DNA from 3 places in the Nocardioides bizhenqiangii genome. Region 1 is predicted to be linked to each of the others. Evidence: predicted binding sites of a transcription regulator. Region 1 holds the regulator's gene; each other region holds the start of a gene.
What was found. The regulator LexA, encoded in region 1, represses DNA repair genes until DNA is damaged. The targets are predictions, from matches to a motif close to TCGAACANNTGTTCGA.
Positions count from the first base shown of each region.

Region 2: the regulator LexA is predicted to act here: its motif matches at 2,549-2,564, upstream of SHK19_RS18015 (alpha-ketoglutarate-dependent dioxygenase AlkB).
Region 3: the regulator LexA is predicted to act here: its motif matches at 2,058-2,073, upstream of SHK19_RS09130 (HNH endonuclease signature motif containing protein).

Region 1 is NZ_CP141059.1:682,310-686,516, reverse strand. It holds gene SHK19_RS03345 (DUF6318 family protein) at 1-434, shown strand, start outside; gene SHK19_RS03340 (PKD domain-containing protein) at 713-1,201, shown strand; gene SHK19_RS03335 (LysM peptidoglycan-binding domain-containing protein) at 1,423-1,764, opposite strand; gene lexA (transcriptional repressor LexA) at 2,013-2,732, shown strand; gene SHK19_RS03325 (1-acyl-sn-glycerol-3-phosphate acyltransferase) at 2,736-3,755, opposite strand; gene SHK19_RS03320 (patatin-like phospholipase family protein) at 3,752-4,207, opposite strand, start outside.
Region 2 is NZ_CP141059.1:3,705,460-3,709,666, forward strand. It holds gene SHK19_RS17990 (DUF4031 domain-containing protein) at 1-25, opposite strand, end outside; gene SHK19_RS17995 (hypothetical protein) at 58-885, opposite strand; gene SHK19_RS18000 (hypothetical protein) at 887-1,264, opposite strand; gene SHK19_RS18005 (hypothetical protein) at 1,360-1,725, shown strand; gene SHK19_RS18010 (GntR family transcriptional regulator) at 1,744-2,466, opposite strand; gene SHK19_RS18015 (alpha-ketoglutarate-dependent dioxygenase AlkB) at 2,586-3,209, shown strand; gene SHK19_RS18020 (LemA family protein) at 3,389-3,949, opposite strand; gene SHK19_RS18025 (DUF2207 domain-containing protein) at 3,999-4,207, opposite strand, start outside.
Region 3 is NZ_CP141059.1:1,894,987-1,899,193, reverse strand. It holds gene SHK19_RS09135 (DUF4304 domain-containing protein) at 1-624, opposite strand, end outside; gene SHK19_RS09130 (HNH endonuclease signature motif containing protein) at 700-1,941, opposite strand; gene SHK19_RS09125 (DNA gyrase/topoisomerase IV subunit A) at 2,350-4,207, shown strand, end outside.

The sequences.
Region 1 (4,207 bases):
AGCCCACCCCGACCGGGCCGGTGGAACCGACACTTCCGGTCGAAGCCGAACCAGAGACGAAGGAAGGGGCTACGGCGTTCGTCCAGTACTACTGGCAGGTCGTCAGTTTTGCCCGCCGCACAGGCGATGTCCGCCTTCTCAGCACCCTGTCGGTCCCCTCGTGCGAAGGCTGCAACGGCGGGATCAAATCCATCAGCCGGGTCTACAAGCGAGGAGGCCGCATTCTCGGCGGCAGCTTCGAACTCAAGAAGGCGATTCCTGGGCAAACGCCGAGCGGTGCTTGGAACGTGTCGACGCGCGTCAAGGTGAACCGCTCCCGAACCGTTGGCGCGGGCGACCTCAACCAGAACGTGCGAGCTGGCGAGCTCAACTTCCTCTTCGGGCTGGAGCGTGCAAACGGCTCGTGGCAGATCACATTCTTGGACGTCCCATGAGTCGCCTACTTGCGCTCATATTGATTGTGCTGACCTTGCGATTCGGCGACGCAGCAGCACTCGACGATCCATGGGTCGATGCCGACGAGGACAGCTTTGCGACTGGCGTAAAAGAGTCGAACGGCGGGTCGACCGTCCCGCCGTCGACCGACCCTGTTCAGCAAGTGGGGACCTACCGCCAAGAGCCAGCGTGTGTCGGAGTGTGCACTGGCGAGCTCACTTGTCCGGACGGCACGTTCAAGATCCATTCGTGGATTGAGCTCCCGAACGGGCAGCGCGTGAACGACTCCTACTGGTGCCCCTCCGATGGCGGGCCGCCGGTCGTCACCGACGATGTCGTCGCCACCGCATTCCGTCGGATCTCCCTCCCGCCTTCGACCTTCTCCATCCAGCCTCCGGGCGGCCAGACGCTGGTGAACTTCAAGACGAACTTCTTCACCGAGGAGCGGACGCTCAACCGGACCGTCACCCTGCTCGGGCAGCGGGTCGACCTGCGGATCTGGGCGCACTCGTACACCTGGCACTTCGGTGACGGCGAGTCGATCACGACCAGCAAGCCCGGCGCGCCGTACCCGAAGCTGCTGATCACCCACAACTACCTGAAGAAGGGCGACTACCGGCCGGCGATGGACACCACCTGGGTTGCGGACTACCGGGTCGGTGGCGGTGCGTGGCAGTCGGTACCGGGCAGCGTCACGATCGAGGGCGCGCCCGCCAACCTGGAAGCGATCGAAGCCAGACCGACCCTCGTCGGCTACGGCGGCTAGGTCTCGATACGCCCTCGCCTGGCGGCTCGGGGCTACTCGACCACCGACGAAAGGCGCGAAGGGCGGACCCGGGGTCACGGGTCCGCCCTTCGTCTTCCCCTTCGGGCCCGGGCAGTGGGCCCTGTCGTCCGCGGGGGTCGAGGTCGCGGACGAAGTTTGTTCAGTTGCGGGGTCTCGGTACGCCCTCGCCTGGCGGCTCGGGCTACTCGACCACCGGGTCGTCAGTCGGTGGGGATCCGGAGCGTCTGGCCGGCGAGGACCATCCTCGAGTCGAGGCTGTTCATCTCCTGGATGCGCTCGACCATGGCGCCCACGTCGCCCTCGCCGGTCACGGCGGTGGCGTCGGCGGCGATGTCCCACAGGGTCTCGCCGGGAGCGACGGTCACGACCTCCACCTGCTTGACGCCGGCGTCCTGGGTGGCGACCGAACCGGCCGCGAACCACACGCCCAGCGCGAAGGCCAGCAGCACCCCGAAACCGAAGACCACCAGCCGGCCACGCCGGGTGAGGCGCACCTGACGAGCGCTGTAGCTGACCTGCGGGGTGAAAGTGATCGTGCTCATCGTGTGACCTCCGGGGGAAGGGCTCCGACTCTCGGAGCCCGGGGGATCTGGTGTGTTCGAGTGATGTCTATCGAGGACCTCCGACAGAGACCGTTCGATCAACAGTTCGATCGAACACATGTACGAGACTAGATCACTTGTTCGAACGGTTCAAGGACCGGCTCGAAAGTTTGTTCGAGGGCGTGTCGCGACACGCAGGTTCGAACAGATGTTTGAAACCGAGGTGTGATTGGGGTTACCGTCGAGCCATGCCAAACGACAGGGCGAAGAAGGTCAGCGAGCTTCCCGACGGCCCGCCCGACGCGAGCGGGCTCACGCCGCGGCAGCAGCGAGTGCTCCAGCACATCAAGGACTGCATCGACCAGCGCGGCTATCCCCCGAGCATGCGCGAGATCGGCAAGGCCGTCGGCCTGACCAGCACCTCGAGCGTCGCCCACCAGCTGCGCGTGCTGGAGGAGAAGGGCTTCCTCAAGAAGGACCCCAGCCTCCCCCGCGCCCTCCAGGTCGTGCTGCCCGAGACCATGCGCCGGCAGGCGGTCGGCTCGGCGTCGGAGACGTCGTACGACGAGACCGGCTTCGGCGACTCCGCTCCCGTCCCCACCAACGTGCCCATGGTCGGCCGGATCGCGGCCGGTGGCCCGATCCTCGCCGAGGAGCGGATCGAGGACGTCTTCCCGCTCCCCCGCCAGCTCGTCGGCGACGGCCAACTGTTCCTGCTCGAGGTCAGCGGTGAGTCGATGATCGACGCCGCGATCTGCCACGGCGACTACGTCGTGATCCGCCAGCAGCCGACCGCCGAGAACGGCGAGATCGTCGCCGCGATGATCGACGGCGAGGCCACCGTGAAGACCTTCCAGCGCAAGGACGGCAGGGTCTGGCTGCTCCCGCACAACGACGCGTTCGAGCCGATCGACGGCACCGACGCGACGATCCTCGGCAAGGTGACGGCGGTCCTCCGGCGGGTGTGATCGCTAGCGCGGTAGCTCTTCCGGCTTGTGCTCGTCGACCCAGTCGTCGATCCGTTGCCACCAGTCGAAGAGCCAGGTGATCTGCTCCTCGCGACCCGTGGGGATCTCATCCCGGGGCACGCGCCACCACCCCATCTGCAGCCGTTTGTCCATCGGCAGCTCGCGCCAGATGTCGCCGAGCGAGTCGATGTGGTCGAGCCCGGTGTGCGCGACCAGCAGGACGTCTGCCTCGGGCGATGCTTCGAGCGCTGCGAGCGCGCCGCCCGGTCGCGGCGCGAGGACGTGGGACATCGCCTCGGCGCGGACAGCCATGTCCTCGCGGCCGAGCTTCCGGAGCCGGGCGATGGACCGGGTGCGCCGCCCCTTCGTGAAGTTGCCTCCCTCGGGGAAGATCACGAACGCGTCGTTGGCGTCGAGGTGGCGGGCGAGGTCGCCGACCTCGGCCTCGAGATCCCGACCGGGACGGTGCGACACGAACCGGCTCGGCACCCGCGCGAGCATCACGCCCAGCGCCGGGTCCCAGGCGAGCATCTCCTTGAGCACGATCCGCGGCTCGCGGTGGTACCAGTGCATCAACGCGTACATGATCGAGAACGAGTCGCCCACGCCGGCGTGACGACAGAACACCAGCAGCGGATGCCCTGGGAACGCGTCCGGCGCCGTGCCGACCGTCTCGATCTTCAGCCGCAGCACGCGCCGCGCCTCCCGGAAGAAGACCACCAGGTAGGTCCGCATGATCGCGTAGTGCATCCGCTCGAACCACGGCCGGCGTAGCCGCCAACCGAATCCCGAGCCGATCCACAGCGCGAACAGGGCGACCAGGGCCAGGGTCTCCAGCGTCAGGTGCAGCAGCCCGACCCAGAGCAGGCGCACCGGTCGCAACCAGCCGGGGACGAACGCCGACGCGATCCCGGTCGCCAGCAACCACAGCGGCAGGCTGGTCCACAGGGTCACGGTCAGCAGGATGAGCAGCGGCGCGAGGACGAACCGTCGGATGACCCAGGCGATCGCGGGATGGATCATGCGACCTCCGCAAGATAGGTGAGTCCGGCCCGGTAGGCCGCCTCGATCCGCCGGTGGACTGCCGAGGCGTCCCGGTAGGCCAACGGCGAGTCGTCGTCCGCGGTGACGGCGGACGGCAGGACATAGGCGTCGACGTCGGCCGGCAACGCGTCCAGCTCGCGATGGAACCGGTGCCGGCGGGCGATCTCGAAGGACACCCGGGCGACCTCCCAGGGCCGGCGTGGCGGGCTCAACCGCCGCTCGGCGCGACCGACCTGGAGCACGAAGATCCGGCGCGCGCCCAGCTCGGCAGCGCGCCCGACCGGGATCGAGTTCACGATCCCACCGTCGAGGTAGTGCTCGCCGTCGACCTCCGCCGGCGGCAACAGCCCTGGTACGGCGGCCGAGGCCAGCACCGCCGGGACGACCGGGCCCGTCGTGAACCAGTGCTCCGACGCCCGCTCGATGTGGGA
Region 2 (4,207 bases), 1.5 Mb from region 1:
CGTTCGGCGGGTCGATCAGGATCACCCCCGGAGGCTATCCAGGACCGCGATACCCGCTCACCAGGAGCCCCCGCCGCCACCACCACCGCTCCCGCCAGGCAGCTCGCGGCGCACGAGGTCGAGGAGGTCGAGCAGGATGGAGAGCCGTTCGCGTTGCTCCTCGACCCAGGCGGTGACCTCCCCCTTCATCTCGAGCAGCCGGTCGATGATCCAGAGGATCCGCTCGATGTCCTCGATGATGTCGGTCACCGCGTCGAAGCCCTTGACGGCGAGCTCCGCGGCAAAGGTCGCCCAGCCGGCCGGTCCCGCCACCCGCGACAACAGCTTGCGCACCACCCGCTCGCCGCGCTCGAGGAGCTCCATCACCAGCTCCTCGACCTCGACCGCCAGCCGCTCGCTCTGGTCGGCGACCACCTCGAAGAGCGGCGCCGCCTCGGCGACGAGCAGCCCGAGGCCGCGCGCAGCGACCGCGTGGCCGTTGACGCGGAGCAGGAACGAGGCCGCGGCCTGCCCGCCCCACCGGGGCGAGGCGGCGACCGACAGCAGGGTGGCGTTCTCGGAGTAGGTGCGCAGCGCGTCGCGGAACTGGCCGGTGGCGAGCGCGTTCTGCCGGATCCGGCGGTAGTCGCCGGTCAGCGGCATCACCAGCAGCTCCTCGAGGCTGCCCTCGGGCAGCTTGCGCAGGCCCAGCCCGGCCTGGTTGAGCGCGTCGATGCCGACGTTGATGATGTCGCGGATCCGGCAGAGCGCGCCGTCGAGCGCCTCGAACGCGGCATCGTGCTGGCGGGTGTGGCCGCCGAGATCCGGCGACGTGAGGTCGAGCGGGGTCGCGTCGAGCAGCCCGGACCGTCCGGTGACCTCCACCAGGAACGGGTCGGCGCCCACCTCAGGCCACCACCGGCAGCCAGTCGGCGACCATCTGGTCGACCGCCTTGAGGTCGGCCGTGGTCGCGACGACGGCCTCGCGGATCGACTGCCAGTCCGCGACGGCGATCCGCTCCACCTCGGCGAAACCCTGCGCGAAGACGTCCATCAGCTCGGCCAGCGGGGAGAGCAGGCAGATCGGGCTCGGCTCGAACCCTTCGCGTTGGCACACCCAGGTGCGCGCGTGCTGGAAGATCTGGTGCGCCTGCGCGGCCAGCACGTCGATGTCGCGCGGCAGCCCGTCGAGGTCGGTCCAGGACGTGATGTCGATGTCGCCGTCGCCGGCAAGGTCGTCGACGACGGCGGCGACAGCGTCCGCGGTGCGCGAGTGATCGGTCATGGCAGCTCTCCCTTCGTACGACGCCGCTCCCGCAGCGGGTCGACCGAACGGGTGCCCGGGCCCGGGCATTTTTCAAACCGCAGCACAATGAGCCTGTGGACGACCGCGTGATCTACGAGGCCCGAGCGTCGGTGCTGGCCGACCTGCAGGCTCGCGGCGTCGCGACCGCCGGCACCGTCTCGGTGCTGGACGAGGCGTGCTCACAACGCCGGTGGTGGGTGCAGCAGTGGCCGGAGGGCGCCGCCTACATCGCCGGGTTGATCGCACAGGACGTCCAGGACGCGCTGGTCGACGTGCACGGGCGCGCCGATCGCACCGGCCTCTGGCCGCTCTGCGAAGGATGCGGCGATGCGCCCCTGCACGCACTCCACATCGCGCCCGACCTCGGGGGCCCCGACCCGTCGTGGGTGTGCGACGAGTCCGGGACCGTCGTCGCCGAGCTCGGGAGACTGGGTGAGTGAGTCAGGGAGGCGGAGGGGTCAGCCGCCGAGCTGGAACGACACGGTGTGCTGGTCGGCGCGGTAGACACTGCGGGAGATCTCGATCGGCCGGTCCTCCCAGAGCGCACGCCGGGTCAGCCGGATGACGACCGCCCCTTCAGGGCACTCCAGCAAGGCCGCCTCGTCAGGAGTGGCGACCCCCGCGGACAGTGAGTCCTCGGCCCAGGTGGGGCGACGGCCGCGGGCGGTGAGCTCGTCGTACAGGCTGTCGGGGAGGTCCGGGCCGTCGAGCAGCCCCGGTACGAGCGACGAGCTGATGTAGGCGTCGGAGAGGCAGACCGGGCTGCCGTCGGCAAGGCGAAGTCGTCGCCAGCGCAGCACCGGCTCACGGGGCACGAGGCCGAGGGCACGGGCGACACCGGCGGGCGACTTGACCTTCTCGGCGAGGAGGGTCCGGCTCTCGGCGACGGCGCCGCGGCCGGCCATGTCCTCGGTGAAGCTCGCGACCCGGCTCGGCCGGCGCCGCGGCGGTGCGACGAACGTCCCACGGCCCGGGAAGCGCTGCAGCACACCCTCGGTCACCAAGGCGTCCAGGGCTTGCCGAACGGTCATCCTGGCCACGCTGAAGCGCTCGACCAGGTCGCGCTCTGATGGGGCGGCAGTGCCCGGTGCGCACCCGGCGACCAGGTCCCGCACGTACTCTCGGATCGCCACGTGCTTGAGGGCGCGTCGGTCAGCCGTTCCCCTGTCGACTGTCTCCACAATCGAAGGTTAGGGCTGTGTAGGTCGCCCGTCCCGAGAACGCCGAAAACATGTCTTTCCACCCCCGACACCGAAGTTTGATGGGAACAGGTGTTCGAACGACGGGGTAATCTCGGGGCATGGACTTCCAGAGCACTCTCTTCGCCGGCGGCTCGGCGAGCGAGCTCCGCTTCGACGAGCTCGAGCGGCACGAGCTCGGCGCCGGAGCATGGGTCGACGTGGCCCGCGCGTGGCTGGTCGCGCCGGACGACGTCTTCGCCACCATGGTGAGGGACGTCCCGTGGCGGGCGGAGCGGCGCCGGATGTACGACCGGATCGTCGACGTACCCCGCCTCGTCTACACCTACATGATCGGCGAGGAGCTGCCCCATCCCGTCCTCACCGACGCCCGCGAGGCGCTGACGGAGCACTACCTGCCGGAGCTCGGGGAGCCGTTCCGCACCGCCGGGTGCTGCTACTACCGCGACGGCCGCGACAGCGTCGCCTGGCACGGCGACACGATCGGCCGGGGCAGCACGCACGACACCATGGTCGCCATCGTGTCCGTCGGCGACCCGCGCCGACTGGCCCTCCGTCCGCGCGACCGGTCCGACGGCGCCGAGTCGCTGTCGTTCGAGATGGGTCACGGCGACCTGCTGGTCATGGGTGGCACCTGCCAGCGCACCTGGGAGCACTCAGTGCCGAAGGTGGCGTCAGCGGGACCCCGGATCTCGATCCAGTTCAGGCCTCTCAACGTGTTCTGACTCGACAATCCGCTGCCTGGCGTCCGCTCGCCGCCAGGCAACCTCTCGTCCCGCTTACGTCAACTGCGGCGCGGCAGCGTGGCGCACTGCGGCGAAGCCGCATCGTGCGGCGCCCCCGGGCCGAGCCTTGCGATGGTCCGGGCGGTGTCGCACGATCTGCGACACGCTCGCGCAATTGATCAGAACTCCACACCGGGAGCGGCGGTGTGATCGGTCGGGGCGTCGTAGAACTCGCGCTCCTTGACCCCGGCGACGCCGGAGAAGAACATCCACGGGATCGTTCGCACCGACTGGTTGAGCTGGGCGGTCGCGTCGTTGTAGTACTGCCGGGCGAACGCGATCTGGTCCTCGGTCTTGGCCAGCTGGTCCTGGAGGTCGCGAAAGTTCGCGTCGGCCTTGAGGTCCGGGTAGGCCTCTGCCACCGCGTTGACCTTGACCAGCGCCTGCTGGAGCGCGGCGTCCGCGGCCGCCTTTGCCGGTACGTCGTCGCCGGCTGCCGCCGCTGCCACGCCGGCCCGGGCCTTGGTGACCTCTTCGAACACACCCGACTCGTGCGCGGCGTACCCCTTGACCGTCTGCACCAGGTTGGGGATCAGGTCCGCGCGACGGGTGAGCTGCACGTCGATGCCACCCAGCGCCTCCTCGGCGGCGACATCCTGCTTGCGCAGCTTGTTGAAGCCGACGACGAAGAAGACGACCAGGAGGACGAGGACGACGATGGCGATGATGACGTAGATCATGGGGAGATCCCTCTCTCGGAGTCAGGAGAACCGTAGCGGGTCAGCGAGGTCACCAGGAGCCACCGCCGCCGCCACCACCGCCGCCACCACCTCCGCCACCCCCGCCGCTCGACGACGAGCTCTGGGTGGCTTCGTAGGAGGAGATCGCGCTGCTCAGCGTGCTGTCGAAGTCGCCGACCATGGAGTCGACGTGGTAGCCCGCGCCGTAAGCGGCGCCGTAGAAGTACGCCGGAGCGGGCGGTTCGGCGCCGGTCTCGA
Region 3 (4,207 bases), 1.2 Mb from region 1:
CACCCACGCGACGAACTGAAGGGTACTGTCTCGCTTCTCGCGCGGTACGTGGCTCATTGCCGAGTCGAGCCGCGACTCCAACTCGTCTGACATGCCGGAGTCCATGAGTAGGAGTGCTTCCGCGTCCGAGAAGAGGTACTCGAAGTGCGCACGTTTGATGAACCCGAGGTCGCCCTCCTCGAGCCGAGTCTTCAGTGCTTCTCGAGAGAACATCTCGTCCAGTACCGGCCATCCAGCGCGGTCCAACTGGGCGCACATGTCCGTGACGACAGCTCCGGCCGACTCGGCGTCGACGACCTCCCACCAACCTCTGGAGCTAGTGGGTCCTGAGACTGGCCCGAGGCGCTGCCGGTAGAGGCCGAGAGACTCAGGTATTGCTTTCGGCATGTGGGCGCGCCGGGATCGGTGCCACCTGAGCCACGGCTCTGGAGCGAAGGCGAGATTGATGACGCAGGACAAACTGCGGGCGCTACTCGATGATGAAGACTGAACATTGACTATTGCCCAGTCGCCGGCAGCAGACGACTTGCGCCAGTTGGGGGACGACCCCTTGTAGCCGTGGTCACGGGCAACCGGACTCAGGACCTCACGAAGGGCGGACTTGAGGGCGTCCTGGGCAGTCACCGGCAGAACGATGCCACGCCGCCGACGCGCCCGACCGCTTCTCGGCAATGGGGGCGTTCCTACGGAGTCGTCGGTTTAGGTGCGGCGGTGGTAGCGGATGTCGCCGTTGGGGAGTCGTTCGGTGGTGTGGTTGGGGTCGTGGGCGAGGTGGTGGTGGTAGTTGCAGTGGAGGATGCCGTCGTCGAGGTCGGTGTTCCCGCCGGTGGCCCAGGGTTTGAGGTGGTGGGCTTCGGTCCAGGCGGCGGGGACGGTGCAGCCCTCGCTCCGGCAGCGTTGGTCGCGTAGCCGCATGGCTTTGCGTTGGGCGGGTGAGAACAACCGCCGGGTGCGGCCGAGGTCGAGGATCTCGCCGTTCCCGCCGAGGACGACGGGGATGATGTCCGCGTTGCACGCCAGTCGCCGGACTTGGGTGGCGGAGAGGGGTTCGCCGCCGATGATGCTGCCGGCGCCCAGTTCGGCGCGGAGGGAGTCGAGGCCGATGGTGACCATCACCGTGGTCGCATCGCCACCGTGTTGGGGGAGCTTGGTCGGGTCGAGGTGTTCGAGGAGGGCGCAGAAGGCTTGGCCGAGGCGGCGGGGGTAGGGGATCCGGTCCTCCTCCCCGCTGAGGGCGTCGTGGTGTTTGCGGGGTGAGGTGAAGGCTTCGAGGTAGGTCAGCAGCCGGTCTCGGTCCAGGACGGGGTGGACGATGGTGGTCCGGGCCAGGCCCTCGCCGATCAGCCGGGATCGCAGGCTGGTCTTCTCCCGCGCCCGGCGCTCCTCACCCTCGAGCCGTTTGGCCAGCTCGGCCTCGGCGATGTCCGGGGCGACGACCTCGAGGAGGTAGCGGCCGAGCCGGCGGAGCTCGGTGGGGTTGAACTCCGCGCAGTAGGCGACCATCTGCGCCTCCGCGTCCAGGACCAGGCGGGGGTCCAGATCGGCGGGCAGCGCCTCCAACGCGTGGGCGATGACTCTGGCTTGGGCAAGCGAGACCTTGCCGTCGGCCATCCCGGCCGCGACCTGGGTCCACCGGCGGTCCAGGGCCTCGGCCAACCGCGCATCGGCCCGGGCTGACGACACATCGGCGCGGGTCAGCTGCGCGGTCCAGGCACCGACGTCGCGGGCACCGGCCTCCTCGGCGGCATCGGCGGCACTCGCAAGCACCCGGAGCCGCAGCTCGGCCAGCGTCGCCTCCAGCGCGTCGAGCTCGAGGACCGCGGCCTGCTTCTGGGCCGGTGCCATGAACGTCGGCTGCACGTCGCGGACGGTCTTCAACGCGTCCCGGGCCGTCGCGACCGCACCCACGATCGGGTGGGCGGTCTGCGGCAGGCTGGTCATCCGGACCCCCTCTCGGCTGCTCGGGCACACGTGAATGGGTGTGTCCGGTGGCCTGGTGCCGGGGTGTCCTAGAGCTGAGTCTCGTGGACGACATGGGTCTTGCGACCTACGGTCAATCGTACACCAGTTCGACTATCCTGACAAGTTGAACTTGAACGATCGGGCTGGTTTTCAGGCTTCTCCATCTGGATCCGTGAGATGGGCGCGGCGCTCGACCCGTGACTCCGCTCCCCGTCCTAAGCCTTTCGGTCGCAACCCCCGCGTCGCGCAACCCGCTGCCACGAGTGGTTTCGTCACGGCCACCGGGGCTCCGGAACGACGCTCTGCGACCCGAGCATTCGCACTCTCCCGGCCCAGGTCGGCGAGCCCTCCCTTCGCCCGTCGGGGCCGCCGGGGAGAATGGCCCGCATGGCACGGCGTACCACGAAGCAGGACCTTCCGGACGACTTCGAGGAGCACATCCTCGACACCGACATCCGCGACGAGATGGAGTCGTCGTTCCTCGAGTACGCCTACTCCGTCATCTACTCCCGCGCGCTGCCGGACGCGCGCGACGGCCTCAAGCCGGTGCAGCGCCGGATCCTCTACACGCTCAACGACATGGGCATCCGGCCCGATCGCGGCCACGTCAAGTGCGCCCGGGTCGTCGGTGAGGTGATGGGTCGGCTGCACCCCCACGGTGACGGCGCGATCTACGACGCCCTGGTGCGGATGGCGCAGCCGTGGGCGATGCGGCTCCCGATGGTCGACGGCCACGGCAACTTCGGCTCCCCCGGCGGCGACGACCCGCCGGCAGCCATGCGGTACACGGAGTGTCGGATGGCACCGCCGGCCGCGGTCATGACCGAGTCGATCGACGAGGACACCGTCGACTTCCGGCCCAACTACGACAGCCGCGAGATGGAGCCGTCGGTGCTGCCCTCGGCGATCCCCAACCTGGTCGTCAACGGGACCACCGGCATCGCGGTCGGCATGGCCACCAACATGGCGCCGCACAACTTGGTGGAGGTGGTGCAGGCGCTGCGCCACCTGATCAAGCACCCGGGCACCGACGTCGACGGCCTGATGCGCTTCATCCCCGGCCCCGACCTCCCGACCGGCGGCAAGATCGTCGGGCTCGACGGGATCCGCGACGCCTACCTGACCGGCCGCGGCACCTTCCGCATGCGCGCGACCGCTCGCGTCGAGACCGTCGGCCGACGCAAGGGCATCGTCGTCACCGAGCTGCCCTACGGCGTCGGCACCGAGAAGGTCGTCGAGCGGATCAAGGTCCTCGTCCAGGGCAAGAAGCTGCAGGGCATCGCCGACCTGAAGGACCTCACCGACCGCTCACACGGCCTGCGGCTGGTGATCGAGGTCAAGAACGGCTTCGTGCCCGAGGCGCTGCTCGAGCAGCTCTACCGGCAGACGCCGATGGAGGACACCTTCGGCATCAACAACGTCGCGCTCGTCGACGGCCAGCCGCGCACGCTGGGCCTCAAGGAGATGCTCACGGTCTTCCTCGACCACCGCTACGACGTCGTACGCCGCCGCTCGGAGTTCCGCCGCAACAAGAAGGCCGAGCGGCTGCACCTGGTCGACGGACTGCTGATCGCGCTCCTCGACATCGACGAGGTGATCCAGGTGATCCGCACCAGCGACGACTCGGCGGCTGCGAAGGAGCGGCTGATCTCGGTCTTCGACCTGTCGCAGGCCCAGGCGGACTACATCCTCGAGATGCAGCTGCGCCGGCTCACCCGGTTCTCCCGGATCGAGCTCGAGAAGGAGCAGGAGACGCTCCGCCGGGAGATCGAGGAGCTGGAAGCGATCCTCGCCGACGAGGGCCTCCTCAAGCGGGTCGTCAGCGACGAGCTGGGCGAGGTCGCCAAGACGTTCGGTACGCCGCGCCGCACCGTGCTCCTCCAGTCGGCCGGCACCGGCGCGGTGACCGCGTCCGCCGCGCCCCTCGAGGTGCCCGACGACCCCTGCTTCGCGCTGCTCTCGTCCACCGGCCTCCTCGCCCGCACCAACAGCGCCGAGCCGGTCGGAACCGGCGGCGCCCGCGCCAACCACGACGTGGTCGTCTCCGCTGTCCGCACGACCGCGCGCGGAGAGATCGGCGTCCTCACGTCGGCGGGTCGCCTCCTCCGTCTCGGCGTGCTCGACCTGCCGGCCATCCCGCCGTCGGCCAACGAGTCCAACCTCCAGGGCGGGGTCCCGCTGTCCGAGCTGCTCTCGCTCGGCGCCGGTGAGCGCGCGCTCGCGCTGTGCACCCTCGCCACCGACG